Regions from separate parts of the Chitinophaga varians genome, predicted to be linked through region 2. Evidence: riboswitches for the same ligand, from Rfam matches in the RefSeq annotation. Region 2 holds a riboswitch; each other region holds the start of a gene.

Region 1 (10,131 bases), on a different contig from region 2:
CATCCGGTAGTTTGCCTTTGAAATCAGGTGTAAGCCGGATTTTGGTGATATAGCGGCTGTTCCGTTCTGTTTGAAAGATCATGCCCGGGTATCTGGCAGTAATATATCCTTTGCCATATTCATAACTACTGTCCGGACGGAGCGCCTTTTCCGGATACTCCATTTCCGTCACTTTTACTGGTTGAAGGGCATTACCGGCCTTTTCCAGATCATCCAGCGTGGTATAACAAAGACAGACACCGGCAACGGTCCGCTCGGGTTTGTCAAGTGAGGGTTGTTGAGCATACACGGTACCGCTGGCAAGCAGCATACCGAAGAGCAGGGGTAACCTTATGGCGGGCGTGGGAAATGCGGTTTCACTAAAGATAAATAAAAGAACCGCAACAATCAGACGACTGTGCGGCTTTTTTCACTTTAAACCAATTACTACTTTGGTGGGTACTGCATAAGAGAATTTTCAAAAGAATATTGGGGTACAACAAACAATGGGAATTACTGATTAAGACGACGCTAATTAGTAGTTCGCATGGCGGAAGGAAAGCAGCGTTAAGGCTATAAGCCCTTGTCATACACCGTGTTAAATGATGGTCAGACAAAAGCTGCCCTCTCTTCGGAAACAAAATTATCGTGATTACCGACAGGCGAATAGTACAAATGCGACATTTTTTTTATTGGTTCATCATCCGGTGAAGACGGATCGTGTTCTCCAGGGAGGTCTCGTCCAGGATGGAGGGGGTGATGCCAGCGAACTCCTTAAAATCACGGATAAAATGCATCTGGTCATAGTAGCCGCTCATATGCGCAATGCGCGTCCAGGTGGCTTCCGGATGCAGCTCTTTCAGGTGGTAGGCCTTACAGAAACGGATCAACCGCGCATAACGTTTCGGCGACATACCCGTACGCTCCACCACTTTACGTTCAAACTGCCGTACGCTCACACAGGCGTCGGCAGCGAGCTTTTCGATGGTCATATTTCCGGCGTTCGCCACCAGGTTGGTCATCACCAGATCTACCGGCAGCAAAGGTTTGAGACGGGACAGTTTTTTGAGCAGGTAGGTTTGTACGATACGGACCATCAGGTCCCAGTCATCTGTATTCTCCTGTAACTGTTCATTGATTTCCTTTATTTCATTGCCCAGCAGCATGCTGGTATCGAAGTCCTGTTCCTGCATTTCCGTCATGGGGATATTGAGCAGCCGAAACAACCCTCCGGGCTTAAATGCCACGCCCAGCGCCAGGTGATGCCGCCCCAGGTCCAGCATTACGGAGCGTTCCAGCGGCCCTACTGTCAGTGACACCGACTTGGTCTGGAAATCGTTGCTGTATACCCGCAACACTTTAATAGGGTCTTTGATATAAAACATGATATACCGCTGATAGGCAGGCACAAAACGGTACATATTGGAAAGTTCCGGTGATTTGGCAAAATCAGCTTCATAGATAGTGATGTTGGCAACAACGTCCTGCAGCGCAGGGTGTGGCGTATAGGCTTTCATGCGTGGGTTCATCTTCCTCAGTTTTATAGGTTATTTATCGACCGGCACTCCCAACCAATGCCCGCCATCAAACAAATGTAAACATTCACCTTCATAGTATGATACTGTGCCGGGCTGTTCAGAAAACACCAGCCAGGGGTAAAATTCGCCCTAAAAATACCGGAAAATTTGAAGATCTTGGCCTCCACATCAATCGTTTGCTTATGTCTTCGAGAAGAAATTTCCTGCTGCAGGCCTCCCTGGGACTGGCAGCCACCGGCCTCACGCCTTTGCTGTCAGCAGCACGCCCGGCAACACCGCCACCGGCGAAAGACCGTTTGTCCATCGGCATAGCCGGATATACCTTTTTCAAATTCAAAGCGGACCAGGCCATCGCGATGATGCAAAGGGCCAATATCAGCCACATCTCCCTGAAAGATGTCCACCTGCCGCTGCAAAGCAGCCCGGAGCAGATAGCAGCCGTACTCTCACAGTTCCGTGACGGCGGTATCAACGTATACGCTGTAGGCGTGATCTATATGAAAACGAAGCAGTCGGTAGACGATGCCTTTGCCTATGCCAAAAAAGTCGGGGTGCCCATGATCGTCGGCGTACCCACGCCCGAACTACTGGACTATACAGAACAACAGGTAAAACAATACGACATACGCCTCGCCATTCATAACCACGGCCCGGAAGACGCACTGTACCCCGGCCCGCGCAATGCATGGGAACATATCAAAAACCGCGACGCGCGCATGGGCCTCTGCATCGATATCGGCCACGCCACACGCGCCGGCGAAGATCCGGCCAAAGCAGTACTGGCCTATAAAGACAGGGTATTTGACCTGCACCTGAAAGATGTGACGGTAGCCTCCAAAGAGGGCAAACCAACAGAAATAGGCCGTGGCGTCATCAACTTCAGCAGCTTCGTCAACGCACTGGATAAAATACGCTACAAAGGCATCTGCAGCATTGAATACGAAAAAGACATGAACGACCCGCTGCCAGGCATCGCCGAATCAGCAGGCTATTTCAAAGGCGTGGCCAATGCCGTAAAATCATAATCCCCGGGGCTTAAGCCCTGGGCTACGTTGTGTTTTAGATTCCTTTGAGGGCAGCGTAGAAAATTTTCGGTCTGGTTTCTTCTTATGAACCACCTGAAGAATAACAGAACGGCCCGGATACCATTAGATTCAGACTGATCGGGTGGGCAAAAATAAAATTCTCAGGTCCATTAGTTGTTTCCATACAAAACAGCCTGAAACAGAACGTAGCCCAGGGCTTCAGCCCTGGGATCGCGCAATATGTTCATTCCGGCGATGCAGGAATAGACAACAACGGCACAGGAGAATTGTACGCCAGTTCCTTGGAAATGCTTTTATGGAAGATGGAAGAGATAAACGAGTGTTTTTTAGGCACGGTCACCACCAGGGAGGCGTGATGTTCTTTCGCAAACTCCAGCACGCTGTCAGCGATATGCGTGCCAGTCACATAATGGAAGGCCGGATTGTACTTTTCCAGGGTATCATGCAGCAGCGTGATTTCATTCCTGGTATTATCAGAATATTTATCGGCTGCGGGCGGTTCCACATTGACGATATGAACTTCCGGACGGAGCAGGTCGAGGAAACGATGCAGCTGTTCCAGTGAGGCTTTGGAGATATTCTGCAGGTCGGTGGAAAAAACAACGCTGCTGATCTTTTTCCCTACTACAGCCTCCTGCGGCACTACCAGCACCGGGTATTCACTTACTTTCAGCACCTGTGAGGTATTGCTGCCCATAAAAAACTGTTGCAGCCCCGTCTTGCCTGCAACGCCCATTACGACCAGGCCTACATTTCTTTCACGACAGAGCTTGTTCAACTGGTCAGGCAGATACGCGTCTTCCGCCAGTAGTTCATACTTCACGTTGGCATCGGTCATCATGCGCAGCTGGTCCTGCAGGGAGGCCAGTTTCTCCATATGCTCCACATAGACCAGGTTCTCCACCTGTGGCGCGGGCACCGGTATATCGGAGCCCTGTACCATCGTGCGGTAAGCATGGTAGAGGATCAGGTTTTCCACGCCCAGCAAAGGCGCCAGGCTGGTAGCATATTCCGCCGCACGAAAGGCGGCATCGGAAAAGTCGGTTAATATAAGTATCGATTTCATGACATCTTCATTTTCAGATGTGGTGAAAAAAAAGGGATTGAACATTAGCTCCGCCCAATCCCTGTCTGCCGGTTTCAACGTTGTTCATCAAGACGGAAAGACACTTTACAGATTGCCCCATAAGTGGTGATCTTACCATCCTTTACGTGTACCTTGAAGTCCTTCACAAATACAGAATCTACATTATGGATGGTTTTGCTTACTTCCTGCACGGCATTCTGCACAGCGTCTTCAAAACCTTTTTCGGAGGAGGCGATCACCTCGATTACTTTAACGATAGCCATAAGAAAAGTTTTAAATGATGAAAAAATAGGGCGTGTATATTAAAACAAACTGCCTACCGGTTTGGTTAACCCCGGCACCGTGGCGGATTACAGCAGGCATAAAGACAAAGCGGGCAGGCAATATTTCCCCCGGAACGCTACCCGGAATGTGCAATCCCCGCTACAGTAAAAGGTTGTGCCGGTAAAGGTTTTCATTGAAAATCAATCGGTTTCCGGAAGGTATGTTCGCTGGCATGGTCCTTTCATTATAGTAAGCAGATGTTTCTGAAAAGGGGTGGTTTGGTAAAACAACACCTGAGATTATACCCTTACAACCTGAACTGGGTAATACCAGCGTAGGAAAGCAGGAAACACCAGAAAGGCACTGGAGAACCCGGCGCCTTTCTTTTTTTGCATACACCTACTAGATAAGTTGTCATTTTGTCACCAAACCGTTTATTATCAATCCTTTAATCCTGCAATTTTTTCATTTCCGTATAGTATTATGTGTTATATTAGCTGACAAACACTACGGCAGGCTTTTTGTTATAATCCCAGCTCAGTCATGCATATCAGGAAAAGATGAATGTCCCGTTTGTAAACACTTATTTTCACACTATGCTACCATAAATAGGTTTAACCCTGATTTGTGCAGTATCCGTGAGGATTATACACCATAACCAACGAATGAACAACTACCAGCATTATTCCTTTGACCTCTGGTTAACCTTGATCAGATCTAATCCTTCCTATAAACGGGAACGGACGAAATTCTTTTTTGATCATTTTAATCCCCGGCAAAAATCACTCGAAGAAGTGGAACGTATCTTCCGCAGGATTGACCTGTTGGCCAATGCCATCAACGAAAAAACAGGTGGCAATCTAGATACCGACACCCTTCATCTGATGGTGATCAGCGAGATCAATGACCATCAGTACGACTTTGGGTCGATTGACCTGGCAGCACTGTACAACGAAATGGAAGCCCTGGTGTTCCGGCACCGGCCGGTCGTGTATTGCTCCGCCACCGTGGACGTGCTGCGTACGTTGCATCAGCGGCAGGACTGTACCCTCAGCTTATTGAGCAATACTGCTTTCATTAAAGGGCGTACCCTGAGGAAGATACTGGAGGAGCTGGAACTGGGCCGGTACCTGCATTTCCAGCTGTATTCGGATGAAACAGGCATGTCCAAGCCCAATCCCGGTATGTTCCGGCTCATGCTCGATTCCATTGCCACTACCAGGAACGGGGCGGCCGTCCTGCCCCAACAGATCATACATATAGGCGATAACGTAAAGTCTGATATCCGGGGCGCCACCAGGGCCGGCATTCATTCGTTACTGGTCAATTCCAACAATCAATGTATTTCAAGCCTGCTTAACTGATGACGACGACATACTCCCTCCATAAAATCACTGACACCAGCCAGTTCGGATTTTGTCCGGATGATTACAGCCGTTTTAAATTCGGTGATGACCTGGTAGCTGAAAGGTTCGGCGCCACACTGGCTGACGGGTTTATTGAACAGCACCTGAAAGGCCGCACTATCCCACAACTGGTGGTGGTGTCCAGCCCCTATGCGTTCATTCCCACCGCTACGTTCTCCATGAAGAACCACTTCGTGTTCCGGCTCAACCGCTGGCTGGCGGCCAACGGGCACCCTGTCACTCAGGAAACGAAAGTACACCGCACCATCACCTATAAGGAAGATTACGGGGAACTGGACGCCGAACAGCGGCTGAAACTGATTGGCAACGATTCGTTTCATATCGACCGGGAATTTCTGGCAGGCAAAACCATCGTGTTCCTGGACGATATCCGTATCACCGGCGGCCATGAACGCATGATCCTCAAAATGGTGGACACCTACGGCCTCTCCAACGAGATGTACCTGCTGTATTATGCGGAATTGCAGAACAACAGCATTCATCCCAACATCGAGAACCATCTGAACTATCATTTTGTCAAATCGATCTTCCACCTGGAGAAAATCATCCGGGACGAGCGGTTTGCCATCAATACCCGTATCGTAAAATATATTCTCAACTACGATTTCGATTCATTTTGTATTTTCCTGCAAAATCAGTCGGACCAGTTTATCAATATGCTGTATGATATGGCCATCGGCAACGGTTATCATACCATCGGGGCCTATCAGCAAAATCTTCAGTATATTAACCACTATATTTTTCATAGAAAACATAAAAGCATACAACATGGCAATTAATTTGCAAAAAGGACAACGGCAGGCGATTAATGCTCCCAAATTCACGATTGGCCTGGGATGGGATGTGAACTCCTCTTCCACCGGCACCAGCTTCGACCTCGATGCTTCCATCTTTGTGATGGGCGACAACAAAAAAATCCTGTCAGACCAGCACTTTGTGTTTTACAACAACCTCGTTTCCCCTGACGGCAGCGTGGAACATACCGGCGACAACCTCACCGGCGAAGGCGGCGGCGATGATGAGCAGGTTAAAATTGACCTCTCCAAGGCAGATCCAAGAGTGACTGAAATATGCGTGGTAGTGACCATCCATGACGCAGAAGCCAGAAGACAGAACTTCGGCCAGGTGAGAAATTCCTATGTACGTATATTCGATCCTGCTACTAACGAAGTGATCCTGAAATATGAACTGGAAGAAGACTTCTCTATCGAAACAGCCGTAGAGTTCGGCCGTATCTACAAACGCGGCGACGAATGGAAATTTGAAGCTGTAGGCGTAGGCATGAAAGGCGGCCTGCAGGACTACCTGAACAAATACAACTAATCTATTCCATACCATTTCCATTAAACAACCCGACAAATGGCAATTAATCTCCAAAAAGGCCAACGTATCAGCCTCGAGAAAAGCAACGGTACTAAACTGCAAAATATCTGTGTGGGCATCAACTGGGGCGCCATCGAAAAGAAAGGCCTCTTCGGCATGTCCAAATCCAAAGAAGCCGTAGACCTGGACGGCAGCTGCGCCCTGTTCAACGAACAAAAACAACTGCAGGAAGTCGTATATTTCGGTAACCTGCGCTCCCAGGACGGCTCCATCCGCCACAGCGGTGACGACCTGACGGGTGATATGAACGGCAACGACGGCCTCGACAACGAAGTGATCACCGTAGACCTCTCCCGCCTGAACCCAAGCGTGAACTACGTCGCTTTTGTGCTCAACAGCTTCCGTGGCCACGATTTCGGCACCATTCCGTTTGCTTCCATCCGCATATACGAAGGCACCCCTTCCCGTGTAAACGAAGTATTTGCCACTTACGACATCGCCAGCGGCCCCGGTTTTGCCGGCCACGTCTCCATGGTAATGGGCGTATTTTACAGGAAAAACGGCGAGTGGAAATTTAACGCCATCGGAGAACCCACCCGTGACCGTAAGTTGCAGGAAACTGTGGACACTGTGTCCAGGCAATACCTGTAGTCCTTACCTTTGCAATGCTATCACACATTAATCTGATACCTTATGGAATCTAATCCGAATGTTACTGATCAGGCGCTTCCCGTGGTAAGACTGGACAAAGACGGCAATGCCGACCTTGCCCGTATCACCCCTGAAGAAACGCAGAAATATAATGAGCTCAATAAGTCGCTGGTCACCACCGACGTGAACTCCATCCTGAACTACGGCGCCGACGTACAGAGCTCCATGGAGCGCTACAGCAACGAGTTCCTGACCTCTGTGCGTACCTACAACTCCGGAGAAGTAGGTGGCCTGATCAATGAACTGCTCACTGAGCTGAACTACGTGGACGTGGATGAGCTCAACCCCAGCGGGCTGAAGGGCTTTCTCTCCAAAGTGCCGTTCCTGAAAAAACTCGTTGTCGACGCGCAGAAACTCTTCCAGAAATATGATACCGTAGTGGCCAACATCGACAAGATCACCAACAAGATCAAAGCGGGCCGTATCAATTCCCTGAAAGACAACAGTTCCCTGCAAACCATGTTCGACAGCAATGTCAACTATATTAAACAGATGGAAGACCTGATCATCTCCGGTCAACTGAAGTATAATGAACTGACACAGAAACTGGCCGAAATGGAAGCCAACGCCGGCAACTACAACGACTATGAAATTGCGGACCTTCGCGATTTCGTCAGCCGTCTGGATAAAAGGCTCGCAGACATGAAGATCGTTCGTTTCATCATGCTGCAGTCACTGGCGCAGATCAGACTGGTACAGAACAACAATACCTCTATCGCTGAAAAGGCGCAGTCTATCATCTCCACTACCATCCCTGTCTGGAAAAACCAGCTCACCATCGCGGTAGCGCTGCAACGCCAGAAGGCCAACGTGGAAATGCAACGCAAAGTTTCCGATACCACCAACACCATCCTGCAGAAAAATGCAGACCTGCTCAAACAGAACAGCATCGAGGTGGCACGGGAAAACGAAAAGACCGTGGTGTCTGTCGAAACACTGAAACGCACCACCCAGTCGCTCATCGAAACGTTGCATGAAGTGAAGAGGATCCACGACCAGGGCGCCGAAAGCCGTAAAGTGCTCAACGGTGAACTGCAAAACCTGGAAACAGAGCTGAAGAAAAATGTAACTAATGTTCGATAACCGTGTGTAGATAATGGAGGATAACCTGGCGATTATATTAAATGACTCAAATAAAACCAACGGCAAACTACAGCTGCTGTCCGCTTTTTTTGAAGAAGAGATTATTTATAAAATATATCTCCGAAGCCAGGTTGTCCATAAATTATTCGAAACCAACCCAGAACTGGACATCAATAAGCTGGAGCTGTTCCACCTGCAATACACCGCATCCGCCATCGAGCTGCTGAAAAAAATCAAGGCCTCCAACGAAAGGAACGTCAGCCTGATCTATGATGAAATACAGCTCAACAAAGAAATGATGGAGAAGCTGAACAGCTCCGTCTTTTCCGAAAAAAACTACGACCTCGACAAACAAAAACAGGCGCTGAAAATAAACCTGTCGCTTCGCAGGCTGTACCAAACCCTGTCGGACAACACGGACGAATACCCGTTCTCCAAAAACATCAATACCTTCAGCAGCCGTTTCTCCCAGGATTTTTATTACGATATCTCCGCGGACCAGATGATGGCCCTCGTTCATTACGATGCGGCAGATGTCTATAAAAACAATTACGCCACTATCCAGAAGAAACTCATGGGACTGCTCTGCAAACATGAGTTCCGCACGGAATTCTTCTGTGGCCTCAAAACCGGTAGCATGATCGCGGAAGTGTACCGCTTCCTGGACATCGACCGGCATTTCCTTTTCTTCCCCTCCAAAAACCTGTTTTTGCTGTGTGACCTCTCCGCTATTCCGGACATCGACTGGACCAACTCCCTGTCCAAAAAAGCCAGGATCATCCAGGAAATGACCGATAAAAACGATCAGCTGGAAAGCAGGGCCAATATCCTCAAAACCGCTATCCCCGACAATGTCCGGGCTTTGCTGCAGGAGTATTATGATAAAATCTCCGAGGTAGACTTCCTTCAGAAAATCGGTAACTATGACGTACAAACGAACATCCTGCGCACCATGCTCAACACCGATACCCTCTAAAAAAAAATTGCATCAGCCCGAAGACCAATGCAATTTTTATATTTAGGTATTTAGTTGTTTATTACGCCTTTTCCCCTTCCAGCTTAGCTGTGGCGCCTCTTTTAGGCACGTTAAACAGTGCAGAAGTAATGATCGGCACCAGGAACACGCCTACGGTCAGGATAGAAGTCCATACGTCAGCGATGTGGCTTTCGAGGAATTTGGTCACCGGAGATTCTGTGTTGTAATGTTCCCACAGGGACAGTGACAGCTTCAGGCCCAGGATAGCGATCACGATATAGGCGGCAGTTTCCAGGAAAGCGAATTTAGTCATCAGTTTCACGAAAGCCTGCGCCACAAAACGCATGGCGAGGATACCGATAAATACGCCGAGGCAAACCAGCAGGATGTTGTCTGTGAATGCTACCGCAGCGAAGATATTATCAATAGAGAAGGCCATGTCCATCAACTCTACCAGCGCCACAGTGGCCCAAAAGGGACCGATAGCGCCTACCGTCATCTTATACAGCCAGTTTTTTTCCTTGTCAATGGATGCTTCCTCTTCTTCTTCAGCGGCTTTGGCTTTGGCACGTTTTTCTTTTGCCCAGCTGAACACCAGGTACAGCAGGTACAGGCCACCCAATGCTTTGAGCCACCAGAACTGGATCAGGAAGGAAGCAAACAGCATCGCAAGGCCACGGAACAAATAAGCGCCAAA
Region 2 (10,131 bases):
TAGTTCCTGTACGGCGTCTTCACATCATCGGGCAGGTTACAGAAGAAGGCAAACGCAGGTGTGTGCGTAGGCAGTTGCGTTACGTATTTAATACGGATGGGCACCCCTCTTACTACCGGTGGATGGTACGCTTCAATTGCTTTCAGCATCACCTCGTTGAGACGGGCGGTCTGTACTCTGCGCAGGCGGTTCTCATATACTTCCAGCGCCGTTTCGATCGCTTTGAAGATACGCTGCTTTTCCACCACGGAAGTGAAGATGATAGGCACATCGGAGAATGGCGCCAGGCGGTTCTTCAGTTCCTTTTCATAATCACGTGCCGTGTTGGTGCTTTTTTCCACCAGGTCCCACTTGTTGACCAGCACCACTACACCTTTACCTTTACGGGCAGCGAGGCTGAAGATGCTGAGGTCCTGTGCGGTGATGCCTTTTTCAGCATCCAGCAGCAACATTACCACGTCTGCCTCATCTACCGCTTTGATGGCGCGGATCACGGAGTAGAACTCCAGATCTTCATTCACCTTCTGTTTGCGGCGGATACCGGCCGTATCGATCAGGATAAAGTCTTTCTGGTACATATTGTACCGGGTATGAATGGTATCGCGGGTAGTACCGGCGATATCGGAAACGATGTTACGGTCTGCCCCTACCAGTGCATTGAGCAGGGATGATTTGCCCACGTTCGGCTGGCCGATGATGGCGATTTTCGGCACATCAGCTTCCAGGTTCGGGTCATCCATATCATCAGTGATATGGGACACCACATCGTCCAGCAGTTCACCGGTGCCGCTGCCGCTCATGGAAGAGAGGAAGTAAGTTCTTTCGAAGCCGAGGCTGTAGAACTCGTTGGCTTCCAGCTGGCGCTGGGCGTTATCTACTTTATTGACCACCAGGTATACCGGTTTGGAAGTACGGCGCAGCAGGTTGGCCACGTCCGTATCGAGGTCGGTGATACCCGTCGTTACGTCCGTCATGAAGATGAGCACGTTAGCCTCATCCATGGCCACTTTCGCCTGTTTGCGGATTTCCCGCTCAAAAACGTCATCGCTATTGGTCACAAACCCACCGGTATCGATCACGTTGAACGATTTGCCGTTCCAGTCAGCGATACCATACTGACGATCGCGGGTAACACCGCTCTGATCGTCCACGATAGCGCGGCGCTGTTCCAGCAAACGGTTGAACAACGTTGATTTGCCCACGTTGGGGCGGCCCACTATAGCTACTGTAAATCCAGCCATTGTATTATTATGATTACTACTTTTTAAAATTACTGACTAGTACCCATATTCTTTCAGGTACAGGTCATTGTCCCGCCATTTGCCACGTACTTTCACATGCAGTTCGAGGAATACCTTGCGTTCGATGAATTTCTCGATGTCTTGTCTGGCCAGTGTTCCCAGCTCACGGATGGATTTGCCTTTCTCGCCGAGGATGATGCCTTTCTGTGTTTCGCGGGTAACGATGATCTCTGCTGCTATTTTTGTCAGTGTTTCTTTTTCCTGGTACTGTGTAACGATCACCGTGGTATGATAAGGGATTTCTTCTTCAAACAGCTGGAAGATTTTCTCCCGGATCATTTCCGCCACGAGGAAACGTGTAGACTTGTCCGTTAGGGTGTCGTCCGGATAGAACGCGTTGCCTTCTGGCAGCAGCGCTACGATTTCCTGCATCAGTTCCTTGATACCTTTTTTCTGTCTGGCGGAGATAGGCACCACTACTTTTGCTTTGCCCCATGCTTTCGCTTTCTCCATCAGCGTGTCCATATCCTCTTTGGAGAGGTTGTCCATTTTGTTGAGGATGAGGATGGCCGGCACTTTGAGGCGCAGGGAATCGAACAGTTCGAGGTTCTCTTCCAGCGAGTCTTTCGCGTCCATGATCAGCAGGGCGACGTCTGCATCTTCCAGTGCGGATTTTACCGCACCCATCATTTTCTCGTGCAGTTTGTATTTCGGGTCGATGATACCCGGGGTGTCCGAGAATACGATCTGGTAACCGGGTTCGGTGATGACACCGGTGATACGGTGCCTGGTGGTTTGCACTTTGGGTGATATAATAGCGAGCTTTTCGCCGATGATGGCGTTGAGCAAGGTACTTTTCCCCGCATTGGGCTTACCGAATATGTTTACAAAACCTGCTTTGTGCATGACTATCTAATAAAGGCTGTGCTGCTTTTTCTCTACTCAAACTTACGGAAATAAAAAAAGCCGAATTTCTTCGGCTCTTTCTGGTCTCTTTACCAGCGCTGATGCGCTCTTTTGTAGCGAGGAGCGGATTCGAACCACTGACCTTCGGGTTATGAGCCCGACGAGCTACCTCTGCTCTACCTCGCAATGAGGGTGCAAAGATAGTATTAATTTCATTCGCACCAAAACTTTTTTCAAAGAAAATGAAAAAGCCAACCATAACCGGTTGGCTTTCATATTGGAATGCATGTCTTTTTTAGAAGGGCAGATCATCGGCGGGTTGTTCTTCCACCAGTTCCTGTTCCGGAACGGCCGGGACCTCTACAGGAGCGGGACGGCGTCTGTCGTCATCCTTACGGCTGAGCAGTTGCAGGTGGTACACCCGGAGCCTTAAGGCCGCGGCAGGCTGATCGGTGCGGGAAATATACCCTTCCACCCTGGGGCCGCCTTCCACGTACACCAGCGTTCCCTGGTGCAGGTGCGCGGCCATGGTTTCCCGTCCCCACAGGGAGCAGTCCACCCAGGTGGTCCGTTCTTCCAGTACCCCGTCACGGTTCCGGAAACGCTCGTTAACGGCCACCGGAAAATTGAGCACCACGTTGCCGTTCACTTCTTTCCTGACAACATCCCGGCCCAGATAGCCGATAAACTGAAGTTTCATCATCTCATAAAGATTTAATGGTTAAAAATTAAATACAAGATGATTGAGAGAAGTGTAACAGGAAATTAAGCAATTTTTTGTTTCACACAGGAGAAGAGCGCAAAGTATTTTTCCTTCACGTAAAAGCCCCGGCAGAAAAGCAAAACCGCAAAAGATGTTTTTTTGTGCTACCTTTGTGGCTTCGCAAGGAGATCAACCGTTCCGCCGCGATTTATGGGGTGCCTTACTTTTCAGGCTGAGATCACACCCACAGAACCTGGACCAGGTAATGCTGGTTAGGAATTTAAAAAAACGAAAACAGACATACTAGAAATGAAACAGCTGATGTTGCTGGTGCTGCTGTCTATGGCAGGCACTTTACATGCACAATCCCTGGTTACTGGTACCGTTACCAGCAAAACCAACGGTAGGCCACTGGAAGGCGTTACCATATCTGTGAATCAAACCGGCGCCTTAACAGACCGGCAGGGACACTTCTCTGTCCATCTCCCTAAAAAAGGAAGTTATATACTACAAGCCAGCTATATCGGCTACAAATCATACACCACAACAATACAATCCGCCAATAATACACAGGTGGCAGACATCGTTCTCGAAGAAACCGGTCTGCTGGTGAAACCGGTAGAGATCAGCAGTCTCCGTGCCGGTAAAAACGCGCCGTTCGTCAACAGCACGCTCACTGCCGCCGATATCAAAAAAGGCAACCTCGGCCAGGACCTGCCACAGCTGCTGGACCAGCAGCCCGGCGTAGTCACCAATTCTGACGCAGGCACCGGTATCGGCTATACGGGCATGCGCGTACGCGGCTCTGATATCACCCGCATCAACGTGACCGTCAACGGTATCCCCATCAACGACGCGGAATCGCAAGGCACCTTCTTTGTGAACATGCCCGACTTCGCCTCTTCTGTCAGCAGCATCGAACTGCAACGCGGCGTAGGCACGTCCACCAACGGCGCCGCCGCCTTCGGAGCCACGCTCAACCTCAGTACCAACGAATACCGCGAGAAAGCCTATGGCGAAATCAGCAGCAGCTACGGTTCGTTCAACAGCTGGAAAAACACCGTCAAAGCCGGTTCCGGCCTCATCAACGACCACTTCACCATCGACGCGCGCCTCTCTAAAATCTCCTCCGACGGATATATAGACCGCGCCACCTCCGATCTCCGCTCGTTCTACACCTCCGCGGCCTACATTTCGCGGAAAACAGCCATCCGCCTCAACGTTTTTTCCGGTAAAGAAAAAACCTACCAGGCGTGGAACGGCGTGCCGGAAGCACTGCTCAAAACAAACCGTACCTACAACTCCGCCGGCACCGAAAAACCAGGCACACCCTATGACAACGAAACAGATAACTACCAACAGGACCACTACCAGCTGTTCCTGAACCAGGAAATTAATTCCAGCCTTAATTTCAACGTAGCCCTCCACCTCACCCGCGGCCGTGGCTACTACGAAAACTACAAAGCCAATAAAGCCCTCGCGGATTATGGTCTGCCTCCATACCAACACAACGGCGTTACCATAGATACCACCGACCTCGTGCAACAACTATGGCTCGACAACTACTTCTACGGCAGCGTATTCTCCGTAAACCGTACCGGCAACAAATTCAACTGGAGCCTGGGCGGCGGCTGGAACCGCTACACCGGCGACCACTACGGTAAAGTGATATGGGCCAAAGCCGGCATCGACAAAGACCATGAATACTACCGTTACCCCGCCGATAAAAACGATTTCAATATCTACTGGAAAGGAGAATATAAAATCACCGAAGCACTGCGCGCCTTCGCCGAACTGCAATACCGCAACATCGCGTACAACATGGACGGCTTCGAAGCTGCTCCCACCTATATGCCGCACGTGAACTACAACTTCTTCAATCCCAAAGCCGGTATATCTTATTACCTCACGCCGCTCAGCCGTGTGTTCGCGTCTATCGCCATCGCGCACAAAGAGCCTAACCGCGTGGACTTCGAATCCAACTACGGCGTAGCCCAGCCCAAACCGGAAATACTCCGCGACGTAGAAGCCGGTTACTCCTGGAGCAACAACATCGCTTCCCTGCAGGCCAACGTGTACTACATGAACTACAAAAACCAATTGGTACAAACCGGCATGCTCACCGATGTAGGCGCCTACGTCCGCACTAATATCCCGAAGAGTTATCGTGCAGGCGTGGAAGTGAGTGGCAACGTGAAACTAAGCGAGATCTTCACTGTCGGCGCCAACGCCGCCTTCAGCCAGAACAAAGTGCTGGACTACAACGCCGTTGCCTACGACGACAACAGTGTTGCCCATACCCAAACCTACAATAAAACAGATATCTCCTTCTCCCCTTCTTTCGTTGGCGGCTATACGCTGACTGCCCGTCCGCTGAAAGGACTGACCGTTGACCTGATCGGTAAATACGTCAGCCGTCAGTATATGGACAATACTTCCAGCAAAATCGCCAGCCTGAACCCCTACTATGTGAACAACCTGCGCTTCAATTACGTAGTGCCGCAGCCGTTGTTCCGTGAGTTAGGTGTGCAGCTGTTGCTTAATAATATCTTTGATGCGAAGTATGAGCCGAATGGTAGTACTTATAGCAGCTATGACCTGCAGCAGAACAAGGTGGTGTACAGCAATTATTATTATCCGATGGCAGGGTTTAATTTCTTTGTTGGGGTGAATGTAGGGTTTTAAGTAATAAATCTCTATCTAAACAAAAAAGGCCAGCCTGTCTAGCAAGCTGGCCTTTATCAATTAATAAGCATTGTCTATTTAGCCCCTATATACCTCCATCTATTCTCCTGATAATGGAAACCCTCCCAACGCATAGAGATATCCATACCATTGCTCATTCAAAAGGCTAATAATACGTTTTCCAAAACTCTAACCCAACCTAGATATCGGTGGAATCTTCATAGCTATTCCTCCTTGCATTCCTAAAATATAGTATTGGAAATAGTGCAATCACTATCCAAAAAAGTATTCGAGGTATACATAAATATAGCGGATAATCAGACCAATTACGGCCTAGAAAAAATGCGCATCCTAATCCCATGTAAAAGCATGCAATTTTAAAAATTATGACAATTGGTCGTTCTTTAGTTTTATCAAAGTAATTTCTATTAAGTACTATATTTCTATAAAGACTTAATACACATGCAAGTAAAGCATAATAAAGAACAGCTAAAATTATAGCACAATTAGCACAGTAAACTTCTATTAGCACGGTGGCGATCAATAATAGCATTATAAGTGCTTCCAATATCTTTTTCATAATTTTTATAGTTATATTATCGTATTGCTCTCGTATATACCTCTTTCCGATCACCATCAAGACGAATAGTAGTTTTAAGGCTCTCAGGATTGAAAGCTCCAATCTTTATCAATACGCAAATGCCAGCTTGCAGAACAAGCTGGCATTTGCGATTATATAAGTAGGAATAACTGATTTATCAATCTGGACTCCCCACAACAGTTATATTGGCAGAATCACAATCTAGCTCACTTAGCGCCTCTATAATTAAATCGAAGCACCCCTGATCTCTCTTAACCAGCAGTAAAGGAATAATGAATTGTAATAGCGTTAAAGAGTGTCAACCATTTGTTTAAAAATCGACTAAAACTCTGACTATCTTTTTTCAAATCGACACTAAAAGGAATCGGAGAGAATGAATTAATAACAATTTTATTCTGAAACGGAATTGCTAATGGATAGAACAGACTTAAATGTTCTATAGTAGCTACCTTCCTTTTGACATTTTTTTTTATATTAAATACCTCAATCCGAGTCGTTAAATCACCATCCTCTGAAGTCACAGTAAATGAAGCTATATTATTGGCATCTAAAAAATAGCAAAAGCTTCCGGAGAGCTCATTAGTTTTAAATTCATTCAATACCTTTATTTGCTGTTTAATAGGGTAAATGATCACATGTTTCCCTTCTCCGTCTTTTTTAAGACTTATTGCTATTTGCTTACAATCGTTATTTACAGATATATTGTCTATCATCTCTTCTGAGGATAATTTCAGATCGAATATACATTCAGATATTTTCTCCTTAAACGAATATTTATATATTTTACTTTCTTGTACATAAATAAAAAAAAGGTCGCTCCACAAGTCGACGTTTAGGGGATAACTAACAAAATCAGCGCGTCCCAACAACTGCCATATTTCCTTCGAAAGTGAGTCAAGCACTTCATATTTCTTTCCATGTAAACTATAAGAACAAATAAGTATCTGGTTGTTCTTTTCTTCTTTACAAATCAAAATAGAGTCTTTGATCCAGCTTATTGGTGTAGATAAACTATCTAATTCGCGTAACATCTTCTTTTCGGAAAGATTCATCAACACCTTTTTTTGATTCCGAGTATTCTCAAAAACGATAAACCTTCCGCTGGCAGATGCAGAAAGAACAATATTTGCTGCCTTTAATACATTGAATCTAAAAACAAAAAACATCAAAAGAATCAATACTCTCGCCATACTTTAATTTGATTTTAAATTTGCAGGCATTCTTAAATGCTTATTCTTAACCAAGAACGAAAGATTAAATGCATCATTTTTAATTACGGCTGCAGGCAAGATACTAGTAGACAAAGTGAGCCAACCTCTGCTAACACCAACCTTCTGCAATTTAATACCAACGCCCCCATCTTCTCTTTTCTCCATCACGATTCTAGATTTTCCAGAGTGAATAGTGATTTCTAAATTTCCAGCACCAGTCTTTACTTTATCCTCAACATTTTTACCATTAATTGTATTAATTATCAACTCAACACTGGAGTTATCCTCCTTTTTAACAAGTATATTCGTAATATTTGATAAAATGTTAAAAGCTTGTCGCTCTCCTTCCACATCTTTACGAGGATTAATAAATCCAAGCAACTCACTTCCTGTAATCATGTCTCCATCCTGCAAGTAATTTATTGTTCCACTCAAAAACGCTCCCATATTCTGCGCCTTAGGAAGATCGGAAATCTTAACTTGTCTCCCTGAGCTTGAAGAAGGTTGTTCGCTACTATTATTTTCGGAAGGAGGATCACCGATATGAAGAACATAATAATAAAAAGAGGCCTTCATCTCCTTTATAAAGTTTTCTTGCCTCCTAATTGCAGCGACATCAACTTCTGAAATGTCTTCCGGCTCCATTCCATCTGGATCGATAAATCTAACCGGGTTATTGTATGCATAGTTGTAAGTTGACCATCTCCTATTAACTTCTGACAGAGGGTCATCAACATGCCATCTCCCTATCTGGGCATCATACATCCTCGCTCCATAATCATACCATTCTAAACCACCGCCATCGCTAAATTCTTTATTCTCCAATTCTTTACCGTTATACTTCAATCTATTTTCCGGATAACGCGAACCAGCCAATACATTAGAGCTTATCCCCGCCATCGTCAACCCAAAGGGATAATAATGCGTTTCCTCAATCACCGGCCCGCCACTATGCGCCACTACTAAGTTATCAAAGAATACTTCCTGCGGACTTTCATTGCTGGTATAAACATACAAAAATCCGCTCTTTTTAATGACCATCTTGTCCTGGGAGAGGGTTTGCAGCTGGTCCGGTTCAGCTTTCACCTGCTTCACACCGCTATTTTCCTCCACCATTTTGAATTTGTCGTCAAACAGTACATAATTGAGGTATGCCTTCGGCTTTCCTGGTTGCTGATCCGGTTCTTTTTCCTTCAGTTGGCGGTAATCCTGATTGTAAAAATTAGCATTGAATGGTGTATTGCCAGCAGACGCAGCATTACCGTGCGTTGCATCAGCAGAAGTAGTTCCTCCAAATGCCGCAATCAGATCTGCCACCATATTTTCCGCCGGAACAACCGGATTATTTTTGTTAGCCGGACCATTGGATTTATAGAACGCCTTACTGCTTACCTGAATGGTATCCCCCGCCATAACCCTTAACACCAGAGACGGCCCTATCTTCTTACCAGTTCCTGTTGCGGTTAATTTCGCTACAGATTCATTTTTACCGGCGCTTTCATCTGCCGGATATCCCACCGGCTTATTACTTCTGGTATTATCAATGTTGCTGAACAACAGGTTCTCCTTAGCAGCACTGGGGGTCTCCATCGTAGCCGTATAGATCGACAAATTCGATGAATCCGTCAGTACTAACCGCGTATTCCCTAAATGATCCTTTGCAAAATAATCGTATACAAAAGCTGGCGTTCCCGTGGTTTGATAGACAGGCCTGATCCGTCCTTCTTCATGTGATACAAAGCGGAGGCTATCGTTCTCATATACCAAACCTCCCAGATAATCTGTAGTGGTTACTTTTGCAACACCACCTGTATTGTCTGTTACGGTCTTACGGATTTTGTTACCCGTGGCGTCATACATGAAGCGGATATTTCCTTTACCGGTAATACTAATCAACTCAGGTAAATTGAGGTGGTTATAGGTAATAGACGCGATCTGTTTATTCTCATCTTTAACAAGGTTACCTGCACCATCGTAGTTATAGTCGATGCCATCAGCCTGACTGTCGGTAAAGTCACCCAGGCCGGTTTTCACCCGTACGGTATCATACACGGATTGCAGCTGATTGCTATTGGCATTGTAACGATAGGCTAACTTATCCACATCAGCGGAAGCATTATTGACTAATCCCCGATGGTACATGCTCAACAGGTTACCATTAGCATCATACCTGATGTTTTTAACCGTGAAATCAACGTCATTATTCGACCAATTGCCGGAAGTAAACTGAGAGAAAGCAGCCCCCTTCAGGCGGCTTATTGAATCATAAGTATATCCATACGCCCGTTGCACCGGATCGTTCCATCCTTTCCAGCGTATACCTGCAATATTACCATTGAATGCCTGGTTAGTAAATCCATAATCGTAGCTCAGCTCCTGGCCGAAATGCGCGTTACCGGCGCCATTATTCAGATAGTCTTTGTTAATACTGCGCAGCCACCCCCGAAGATTATATTCGTAGCGCTGCGTTTCCAGTGGTGCATCATTACCCTTAATGCCTATTTCTTTTTGTACAAGCTGACCAGTCTCATCATAAGTATTACGCGCTACCGTGCGTACCTGCGTAACATCATTCAGTTGTTTATTAACTGCTTTCACACGTCCCTGGTCATCATACAACATTACGGTCAGCAGGGTAGTTTGCGGAGTAACACCGCTCCGCCTGTTTTTATGACGATGGTAAGTACTAACAACTTTACCATTAAAATTATAACGGGTAGTGACTACATCTATACCACCGGTAGCATTATCTGCCAATACCTGGGTTACCCGCCCCTTATCGTT
Region 3 (10,131 bases), 1.4 Mb from region 2:
TTCCACTTTAGGTTCCAGTCCGCCGGAGAAGGGACGCAGGCGTGGAAAAGAAATGCTGTACCGCGTTTGCCAGTATTTTTTTTCGAGATACTGAAGATGCAGTGCTGTAAAAAAGCTGTCGGTACGCCAGTCTTCAAGACCTATCAACACCCCCAGCCCCATTTTATGAATGCCGGCGCGGCCCAGTCTGTCGGGCGTTTCCAGCCGGTATTGAAACGATGATTTGCGTCCTTTGGGATGATGCTTTTTATAGTCCTCCTGATGGTAGGTTTCCTGATATACCAGCACGGCATGTAGCCCCAACGGTATCAGGGCGGCGTAATCCGCCTCGTCCATCGGTTGCACTTCCATGGAGATATGGGCAAAATGGGGACGTAACAGTTGCAGTGTTTTTTTGAAGTAGTCGAGGCCTACTATCTGATGTGCTTCGCCGGTTACCAGCAGCACATGGTCATATCCCATCTCTTTGATGACGGCCGTTTCCTGTAGTATCTCCGCTGGGCTGAGGGTTTTGCGCCGGATCTTATTGTCCAGGCTAAAGCCGCAGTAGGTGCAGATATTCTGGCATTCATTGGAGAGATACATGGGGATATATAACTGCATGGTATTGCCAAAGCGCTGCAGGGTGCGCTGATGGCTCATTTCAGCCATTGGTTGCAGGTAGGCGGCTGCCGCAGGTGAAATGAGGGCGGCAAAATCATCGAGGGTGCGGCGCTGGTTATGCAGGGCCTGCTCCACATCTGCGGCTGTTTTGTCGTAGATGCCTGCCTTTACCTCGTCCCATTGATATTGCTCAAAAATGTCTTTAAACATGATCGCAGTTTTGATTAAGCTTCGTCGAGAAAAGCCACCAGCGGGCTGGAGGCGATGGCGTGGGTACTGGTGGGCGCCAGGCCGGCTTCATAGGCCATGCGGCCGGCTTCCACGCCCGCTCTGAAGGCCGCGGCCATTTTTACCGGGTCTTTGGCCACTGCCAGTGCAGTGTTGACAAGAACGGCGTCTGCGCCCATTTCCATGGCCATGGCGGCATGAGAGGGCGTGCCGATGCCGGCGTCTACCACTACGGGCACATTGCTTTGTGCGATGATGATTTCAAGGAAGTCGGCGGTACGGAGCCCCTTGTTGCTGCCAATAGGTGAGCCAAGCGGCATAACAGCTGCGGTACCTGCGTCTTCGAGCCTTTTGCACAGCACCGGGTCTGCGTGTACATAGGGCAATACCACGAAGCCCAGTTTTACCAGCTCCGTGGCGGCCAGCAGGGTTTCTACCGGGTCGGGCATCAGGTAACGGGGATCAGGATGTATTTCCAGTTTTATCCAGTTGGTTTCGAGTGCTTCCCGCGCCAGCTGAGCGGCATAAACGGCTTCTTTGGCGGTACGTACGCCGGAGGTATTGGGCAGCAGCTGTATATGCGGATGATGCAGATGCCGCAACAGGTCATCTGCCTGCTGTTGCAGGTCCACCCGCTTCAGGGCGACGGTCACCAGCTCGCTGCCGGAGGCCAGCAGGGCTTCTTCCATCAGCGGGGCGGAGGCAAACTTGCCGGTGCCGGTAAACAGGCGGGAGGTAAATGTCCGGCCTGCGATGGTGAGTGGTTGTGTCATCACTGTTTGTTTAAAAGGTCATAAATATGTTGTACCAGCAACCGTTGCCCGGTTGCCTGTGTAATCAGCCCGCTCACGGCTATGCCATGGATGCCGGTCTGTATAATGGCGGGAATGTCTGATTCCATAATTCCGCCAATGGCCACTACCGGCGTATTGATCTGCTGCTCGCGCAAGGCGGCCATGATCGCCTGATAACCTTCAATGCCCAGGATGGGGCTGAGGTTTTGTTTGGTGGTGGTGAAACGGAAAGGCCCAAGGCCTACATAACTGGCGCCGTTCTTAACGTGTGTGAGCACATCGGAGAGTGTATTGGCGGTGCCACCGACTATTTTATCGGTGCCTACGATAGCCCTCGCAGCGGCCACCGTCATGTCCTGGAGGCCAACGTGCACACCGGCGGCGTCAACGGCAACGGCTATATGCGGATAATCGTTGATGATCAGCGACACGTTGTACCGGTCGCAGAGGGCTTTGGCGGCAGTAGCTACCGGCAGCACGTTTTCGTGCGTTTCGTTTTTAATGCGCAGTTGTACCAGCTGACAGCCGGCGTCGCACGCCGCCCGGATGTTATCGAGGTGGCTGCGCCGGTCTGTTTGCTGGGAGATATAATGCAGTTTGTTGATCATATGTGATGATATCCGGTTAATGAAGGATGACTGGACAATAAATTTTCCGTATAGGCTTTGGCGTTAGCACATGCGTCGGAAAGTGAATGGCCAAGTGCCAGATTGGCCGTGATGGCGGCAGACAACACGCAGCCTGATCCGTGTTTGGGATATACCCGCTGGGTGCCGGCGGAAAACCGCTGTTCTTCGTTGCCGGTGTACAGCGTATCCTCTCCGGGCCTTGCCTGATGATGGCCCCCTTTGAGCAGTACCGCACAGTGGGCAGATAGCTGTTTCGCTGCCGCGTCGCCATCGTCGAGGCCCGCCAGCAGCATGGCTTCGTGATAGTTGGGCGTGATCAGGTACAGCTCTGGCAGCAGCTCCTGCCATGCCTGCCTCGGGATGCTGCTGTGAAAAGCATGTCCGGCAGAGGCTTTCAGCACCGGGTCAACGATAATGCGGATACCGGGCGACAGCAACCTGATGGCACGTACCAGTTCCAGCAGGGACTGTACATCTGTCATGATGCCGATCTTGCAGTAGGCCACCGTTTCGGTGGCCAGCAGCGGCTTTGCCTGCGCCAGGATACGTGGCAGTGATAGCCAGTCCACGGAAATGAAGTCGCTGGCGGTTTGTATGGTAAGTGCCGTGCATACGCCGAGGCCATACACGCGGTGCTGCTCAAAAGTCTTGATGTCTGCCAGCAGACCGGCTCCCCCGCTGGGGTCGAGGCCTGCAAAGCTCATGACGACTGGTCGTTGCTGTTCCATCGTTGTTGTATGCGCTGATAAATGGTGACTGCTTTGCCGGGTTGTTGCCAGATGGCGCCTAATACGGCGGCGCCATCGAAATGCCAGGCTTTCAGCTGATGAATGTTGGAGGCGTCCACCCCTCCCAGTGCGAGTACCTGTCTGCCCTGCTTGTCTGGAAGAGGCTGCGCAAAGCGGCCATGGTGACCGGTTTTGGAGATACTGTCGAAAACAGGGCTGAGCAGCAGTACGGAAAAGTGCGGCGGCATCGTGGCAATAGCCGTGGTATCATGTATGCCGGTGCTGCACAGCGGGAACCGTGAGAGCGCGGGGGCATCGGTACTGTAGCGGGCTTTCTCGCTGAGATGCAGCCCTCCTGCCGCGAACCGGCTGCTGATGTCAGGCTGATCGCGGACAATGATACGCGGATGCCATTCCGGCGCTGTTTTCTCCAGGAAGGCCAGATAGTCGGCCGTTTGCCAGGAGGGTTTGCGCAGCAGAATGTAGCTGGCGCCTGCCTGTAACAGATCGGCGACGATCTTTTCTTCTTCGTATATACGTTCTGGTGAGGTGACGACCCAAATCATCGGCAGCTGGTTTTATTGATAGATTTCGCCTCCCTGTTCAGCGAAGGACCGGGCTTTTTCCTGCATGCCTGTTTCTAGTGCGGTGGCATCGTCCAGCCCTTCCCTGGCGGCGAAATCCCTTACTTCCTGCGTGATTTTCATGGAACAGAAGTTAGGGCCGCACATAGAGCAGAAGTGGGCGATTTTAGCGCCTTCCGCCGGCAGTGTTTCATCATGGTATGCGCGGGCGGTCTCCGGATCGAGGGAGAGGTTGAACTGGTCTTCCCAGCGGAATTCAAACCGCGCCTTGCTGAGGGCGTTGTCGCGGTGTTGTGCGCCAGGGTGGCCTTTAGCAAGATCGGCGGCGTGGGCGGCGATTTTGTAGGTGATCACGCCCTGCCGTACGTCTTCTTTGTTAGGCAGTCCGAGGTGTTCTTTCGGCGTAACGTAGCAAAGCATAGCGGTGCCGAACCAGCCGATCATGGCCGCGCCGATACCGGAAGTGATGTGATCGTAACCGGGCGCGATGTCGGTGGTGAGGGGGCCCAGGGTATAGAAAGGCGCTTCGTGACAGTGTTCGAGCTGCTTGTCCATGTTTTCTTTGATCAGGTGCATGGGCACGTGGCCGGGTCCTTCAATCATCACCTGTACATGATGTTTCCAGGCTATTTTGGTGAGTTCGCCCAGTGTTTCCAATTCTGCGAACTGTGCCGCGTCGTTGGCGTCGGCGATGCTGCCGGGACGGAGGCCGTCGCCGAGGGAGAAGGAAACGTCATACGCCTTCATGATTTCGCAGATATCTTCGAAATGGGTATAGAGGAAGTTTTCCTTGTGATGGGCCAGGCACCATTTGGCCATGATGGAGCCGCCGCGGGAAACGATGCCGGTTGTTCGTTTAGCCGTTAACGGTATATAGCGCAGCAATACGCCGGCGTGGATGGTGAAGTAGTCAACTCCTTGTTCGGCCTGTTCAATCAGTGTGTCGCGGAAAATTTCCCAGGTGAGGTCTTCTGCTTTGCCGTTTACTTTTTCGAGTGCCTGGTAGATGGGTACGGTACCGATGGGCACGGGTGAGTTGCGGATAATCCATTCTCTGGTTTCATGGATGTTTTTGCCGGTGCTGAGGTCCATGATGGTGTCTGCGCCCCAGCGGCAGGACCATACGGCTTTTTCCACTTCTTCTTCGATGCTGGAGGTAACAGCGGAGTTGCCGATGTTGGCATTGATTTTCACGAGGAAATTGCGGCCGATGATCATGGGCTCACTTTCCGGGTGGTTGATATTGGCTGGTATGATAGCGCGTCCGGCGGCTATTTCCTGGCGTACGAATTCGGGCGTGATCTGTTTTTTAGGAATGTTGGCGCCCATGCTGTTGCCCGGATGCTGGTGCCAGAGCGGGCTGTTTTCCTGGTAGTATTTTTCTGCGTATTGATTTTCGCGGATGGCGATATATTCCATTTCCGGCGTGATGATTCCCTGTTGTGCATAGTAGAGCTGGGTCACATTCCGGCCGGGCAGTGCGCGCAATGGTTGGGCGGTGATGCTCATGCCTGGCATGTTGTCGCCTGTTTGTTGCAGCTGCCGTACATAAGGGCTGGTATACTGCGGTAGTTGTTCCACGTCTCCCCTGCCGGTGATCCAGGATTCACGCAGCCTGGGCAGGCCGCGGGTAACGTCTATGTCGATGGACGGGTCGGTATATGGGCCGCTGGTGTCATATACCACTACCGGTTCATTGGGCACGGCATCGCCTTTGCGGCCGTGAATACGGGTGTCTGTCAGTGTTATTTGCCGCATGGCGACTTTTACAGGATGGATAGTCCCGCTGACATATATTTTTTCTGAGGCGGGAAAGGGCGTGCGGCTGATGGCCACGGGTTGTTTTTGCATGAGAAAGGATTTTGTGGACATGAGAATATCGTTCCGTTATGCATATATAACGGTAATGGTTAAACGAAATAAGGAAACCGAACTATCCGCCCTGAGTGGCGCGGATGATCGTGATACTGTCTGACGGCTGCAATGGCTGGTCATTCCACGAGTTTCGCGGGACCACCTGGTCGTTGACCGCAACAGCAATACCTTTTTGGGCGGAGAGTTGAATAAACTGTAAGAGCGCAGCAATGGTTATTCCTTGCTGCACCGCATAAAGTTTATTGTTTACAAGCACTTCCATGCGTGTTGGAATTTAAGTGAAACAATAAACTTTAAGGATGTGGAAGATGAGAAAGTTCAGTTACTTTTCCCTACGGCAGTATGAGCTGCTTCAGGTACTGAGGGTATCATCTCAGCTTATCCCGGGTACGGGATAAACACCCCTAAAGTGAGGGATAAAAGTAAGAAAAAAATAATAATTGCAGGAGGATAATTTTCCGGGCGACGGATGGCTGTGGCAATCATACCCCAAAAAAGAATCCGGATAAATAGCTTTTAATAACGTAAACGGTTATACGAAATATGTGGGTGTTGAGCGATATCCGATATGATTTAGTATGTATGACTGGCCGTGATAAGCTAACGATGTTGAAAAGAATAAGGAGGAGCGCACAGCCTGATTGACGGTGGGGTTAAAAAATATCTTTCGCATATACCGGTAATTCGTAATTTAGTTTCATGTTAATAAAACAGTTACCGTCACTATTGCCATTATTATTGTTATTGGTAGCGTGTAAGTCAAAGAAAGCACCTGTGCCGGAAGAGGCAGCGCACGACAGCAGCCTGGTAGTGGTTACAGACAGCAGCAATGCCGGCGTTACCGACAGCATCGCTGCTGTAACTGATACGCTGCGGGTGGACACAGCTAAGCTCATAGGGAAATGGATACAGCCTGTAGCAGGGCTGGACAAGGAGATGCAGGGGTTTCAGCTGCGCAGGAACGGTACTGCAAAGTCTATCAACATGTATACGCTGGTATATGAAAAATGGGCGTTGAACAATGACACGCTGTTTTTATGGAGCCATTCGGAAGGCGTAAAGGATACGGCTGCCGTTATAGACACCACCATTATCAGGGAGCTGTCCGACACATCACTGGTGCTGTTTCCGTTGAAGGCAGCGGAGGGGTATACAGACCGGTATCGCCGGAGCCGCTAGTCATGTCTTTAGTTATACATTTGCCAGAGTCCTACCAGGCAGGCTACTACAGCCATAAAGATGCCGGCAGCGGCCAGCTGCATATCATCAATATTTTTTCTGCCGATATACAGGGATACGAGGCCTACTATACCTGCTGCTGCGCCGGAGGCGACGGCATAGGTGGGCGTTTTGGTGGCAAAAGCAAATGCTGCTGAGAGGACGCCGATGACCAATGCTGCAATGCAGGCTGTTTTTGTGAGTGCTGTTGAGTGTTGCATATGTTCGGATTTAATAAACAGGTAAAAGAATACAGTCTACAGGTTACTGCTCACTCCACTTATCTTATCATTGTTGGCTACGGTGGATTGTTCCCAGGGTACTTTCAGGAGCGGCCCTACTTCCTGGTAACGGTTGTCCCGGTATTCGTCCAGCCCGTATCGGATGGAGGTGGTATCCGGGATAAAAATGAAGGTGCCGAAAATGCGGTCCCATATCGAGAAGATATTGGCGTAATTGGAGTCTGTTTCCGGCTGATAATGGCTGTGGTGCACCTTATGCATGTCAGGGGAAACGATAATCCAGCTGAGGGCGTTATCAAGCCCTTTAGGCAGTCTGATGTTGGCGTGGTTAAACTGTGACATAAATGCAGAGAGTGACTGGTAAAACATGACCATCCAGAACGGCACGCCCATGGAGAGAATGGCCAGTAGAAGCGCACCCACGCGGAAGAGGCTTTCCACCGGGTGATGGCGTAACGCAGTGGTGGCGTCTATTTGTGTATCGATGTGGTGTATTTTATGGAACTGCCACATCCACCCTATTTTATGTTGCACCAGGTGAATGAGGTAGGCACCTATCAGGTCCAGCATCAGGATGGCCAGCAGGGTATGCAGCCACAGGGGCAGGTGCAGCCAGTATAAGAGCCCGAAGCGGGCGTTGCTGGTCCATTGTGAAGCCTTTACGATCAGGAACGCAAATCCGGTATTCACGATCACGGTGGTGAGGGTGAAAAACAGGTTGGTACCGGCATGCCGGTATTTGCTGCCGCGGAAGGTGAAACGGGGAAAGAACCCTTCGATGATCCACAACAACAGTAAACCGCCTACCAGGATAGCGGTACGGTAATAAGACGGAATATTTTCAAAAAACGTTACCATAACTGGTAATAAGATATATCCGGGAAATGTGTGTTCTCTGCTTTCTGAAATTATCAAGGTTTTCCGGCCAGGCCAACAATATCAAACGGGTGGATAGGTGGGGTATAATAAATTAAATCAGTGATTGTCTCTGTATTCCTATAAGCTGTTTTTCCTGTTTACCCCGGTTAAAAATTACGACTTTTTGGGGAATAAATAAGCGCTCTTTTCCGCCACTGGCAAAGAAAAAAGCAACCTCTTTGGAAGAGATTGCTTTATATATAAACTTTTAGCTATAAGCATATGGCTTTTAGTGTAGCCGTTCACTTTAGCGGCTGAAAAGCGGGTATTAGTTGTTCAGCATGAGCGGCATTACCAGCATCAGCAGGTCTTCATTTTCCTCTTTTTCGGAAGGTTTGAGGATACCGGCTTTGGTGGCAGTGGCCAGTTCGATGGTCACTTCATCACCTTCAGCAGCATTCAGCATTTCGATGAGGAATTTGGCATTGAAGGCGATCTGCATATCGTCGCCGGTGTACTGACAGCTCATACGTTCGTTGCCTTCAAAGGAGAAGTCAACATCCTGTGCGGAGAGCTGCAGTTCGCTGCCGGTAATATTCAGTGCTACCTGGTTGGTGCTTTTGTTAGCGAACACGCCTACACGTTTCAGGGCGTTCTGGAAATCGCTTTTTACCACGGTGAGGCGGTAAGGGTTGTCTTTAGGGATCACCACTTTATAGTCCGGGAAACGGGCATCGATGAGGCGGCAGATCATCTGTGCGCCTTCGTGCTGTACGAAGAAGTGGTTCTGGCTGTAAGAAACCTTGATTTCAGAATCGTTGTCCGGCAGTGCGGATTTCAGCAGGTTCAGCGGTTTTTTAGGCACGATGAACGTGTCTGCCTGCGGGCACTTCGCATCTGTTCTTACATATTTCACCAGGCGGTGCGCATCTGTAGCAACAAATGTGAGGCTTTCCGTGCCGAGCTCGAAGAAAACGCCGGTCATGGCCGGGCGGAGATCGTCGTTGCTAACGGCAAAGAGTGTTTTGTTGATCGCTGTTACCAGTGCTGTAGATCTCATCGTAAAAGACGTGGTGTCGTCAGCAGCCGGCTCTTTGGGGAAGTTTTCCGGATTTTCTCCCATTACCTTGTACTTGCCATTGTCTGAAGTGATTTCCACGGCGTAGGAATTCAGGTCAATGTGAAAAGTCAGCGGCTGGTCAGGCAGATTTTTCAGGGAGTCCATCAAAATCTTGGCCGGGATACAGATCCGTCCGTTCTCTTTGGCTTCCACCTCCAGCTTCACCCGCATAACGGTTTCAAGATCAGTTGCAACTACGGTCAGCTCATTTTTATCAATCAGGAACAGGAAATCCTCCAGTATGGGTAATACTGTGTTGGAATTGATAACACCGCTGATCTGTTGTAATTGTTTTAATAAAGTAGAGGAAGAAACAATAAATTTCATGGTCTATATTAGTTTGCTTGTCATTCTTAGTTGCCGGGGAGTTGTGCCCTCCTGCCTGTCTGTTCACATGGCACCCCTGATAAAAGGTGTAAATGTACTGTAAACAAAGATAGAAAGTTTTGTTATTCCCCTGAATTTCATCACATCTTATACACTAAATATAAGCGGTTTTACACAGGCTGCGCCGAAAGAAAATCACATTTAAAAATAATATAATGCTATATAAAAAGCAGAAATGCGGCACCTGGTTTAGATAAAAACCAACAATGGGCGATGGTTATTGATGATTGTAAAAAGAATATCGCTTTTCTTTTAAATTATCTTCAAATCGGTTACTTTTGCCGCGCTGAAAAAATATTCTACAACCACAAAAAATAGCAGGTTATGAAACTGTCTCATTTAGCCGAAACATTGATTGGATCAGAAATCATCAAGTTAGCAGCTGAAGTCAAGGAGAAACAGGCCAAGGGCGAGAAGATCTACAACTTCACCATCGGCGATTTTGACCCGAAGGTGTTCCCTATCCCGGTTGAATTTGAACAGGAAATCATAACTGCCTATAAGGAACACCTGACCAACTATCCGCCGGCTGATGGTATCGCCGACCTGAGAAAAGCGGTAGGTGATTTTATAGCAGAGCGTGAGGGACTGACCTACGATCCGGCCAAAGAAATTGTGATCTCCTGCGGCGGCCGCCCCATCATTTATGCTACTTTCCGCACGATCGTTGACCGTGGCGAGAAAATCGTATACGCTACGCCCTCCTGGAACAACAACCACTATACCCACTTCCTGGAAGCAGAACACGTAGTGCTGGAAACCAAAGCGGAAAACGACTTCATGCCTACCGCAGCCGAATTGAAACCGCTGCTGAAAGGCGCTACCCTCCTGGCCCTGTGCTCTCCACAGAACCCTACCGGTACCG

What was found. Region 2 has a riboswitch for thiamine pyrophosphate ahead of HGH92_RS05170 (TonB-dependent receptor). Riboswitches for the same ligand answer to the same signal wherever they lie in the genome.
Region 1: it holds a riboswitch for thiamine pyrophosphate, as region 2 does, so the genes downstream of both, HGH92_RS24135 (HAD family hydrolase) here and HGH92_RS05170 (TonB-dependent receptor) in region 2, are expected to answer to the same signal.
Region 3: it holds a riboswitch for thiamine pyrophosphate, as region 2 does, so the genes downstream of both, thiS (sulfur carrier protein ThiS) here and HGH92_RS05170 (TonB-dependent receptor) in region 2, are expected to answer to the same signal.

What each region holds. Positions count from the first base shown of each region.
Region 1 covers NZ_JABAIA010000003.1:114,531-124,661, reverse strand. The annotation lists gene HGH92_RS24160 (hypothetical protein) at 1-310, opposite strand, end outside; gene HGH92_RS24155 (helix-turn-helix domain-containing protein) at 669-1,508, opposite strand; gene HGH92_RS24150 (sugar phosphate isomerase/epimerase family protein) at 1,700-2,542, shown strand; gene HGH92_RS24145 (universal stress protein) at 2,787-3,629, opposite strand; gene HGH92_RS24140 (dodecin family protein) at 3,704-3,913, opposite strand; TPP riboswitch at 4,173-4,272, shown strand; gene HGH92_RS24135 (HAD family hydrolase) at 4,622-5,278, shown strand; gene HGH92_RS24130 (phosphoribosyltransferase family protein) at 5,278-6,120, shown strand; gene HGH92_RS24125 (TerD family protein) at 6,110-6,664, shown strand; gene HGH92_RS24120 (TerD family protein) at 6,701-7,315, shown strand; gene HGH92_RS24115 (toxic anion resistance protein) at 7,358-8,458, shown strand; gene HGH92_RS24110 (hypothetical protein) at 8,472-9,434, shown strand; gene HGH92_RS24105 (TerC family protein) at 9,496-10,131, opposite strand, start outside.
Region 2 covers NZ_JABAIA010000001.1:1,276,978-1,287,108, forward strand. The annotation lists gene der (ribosome biogenesis GTPase Der) at 1-1,241, opposite strand, end outside; gene era (GTPase Era) at 1,278-2,147, opposite strand; tRNA gene HGH92_RS05160 (tRNA-Met) at 2,262-2,333, opposite strand; gene HGH92_RS05165 (single-stranded DNA-binding protein) at 2,443-2,850, opposite strand; TPP riboswitch at 3,052-3,147, shown strand; gene HGH92_RS05170 (TonB-dependent receptor) at 3,160-5,535, shown strand; gene HGH92_RS05175 (hypothetical protein) at 6,388-7,326, opposite strand; gene HGH92_RS05180 (DUF6443 domain-containing protein) at 7,330-10,131, opposite strand, start outside.
Region 3 covers NZ_JABAIA010000001.1:2,675,618-2,685,748, reverse strand. The annotation lists gene thiH (2-iminoacetate synthase ThiH) at 1-813, opposite strand, end outside; gene HGH92_RS10905 (thiazole synthase) at 828-1,604, opposite strand; gene HGH92_RS10900 (thiamine phosphate synthase) at 1,604-2,233, opposite strand; gene HGH92_RS10895 (hydroxymethylpyrimidine/phosphomethylpyrimidine kinase) at 2,230-2,982, opposite strand; gene HGH92_RS10890 (thiamine phosphate synthase) at 2,955-3,548, opposite strand; gene thiC (phosphomethylpyrimidine synthase ThiC) at 3,561-5,417, opposite strand; gene thiS (sulfur carrier protein ThiS) at 5,500-5,703, opposite strand; TPP riboswitch at 5,754-5,857, opposite strand; gene HGH92_RS10875 (lipocalin family protein) at 6,141-6,620, shown strand; gene HGH92_RS10870 (hypothetical protein) at 6,629-6,880, opposite strand; gene HGH92_RS10865 (sterol desaturase family protein) at 6,917-7,759, opposite strand; gene dnaN (DNA polymerase III subunit beta) at 8,088-9,206, opposite strand; gene HGH92_RS10855 (pyridoxal phosphate-dependent aminotransferase) at 9,591-10,131, shown strand, end outside.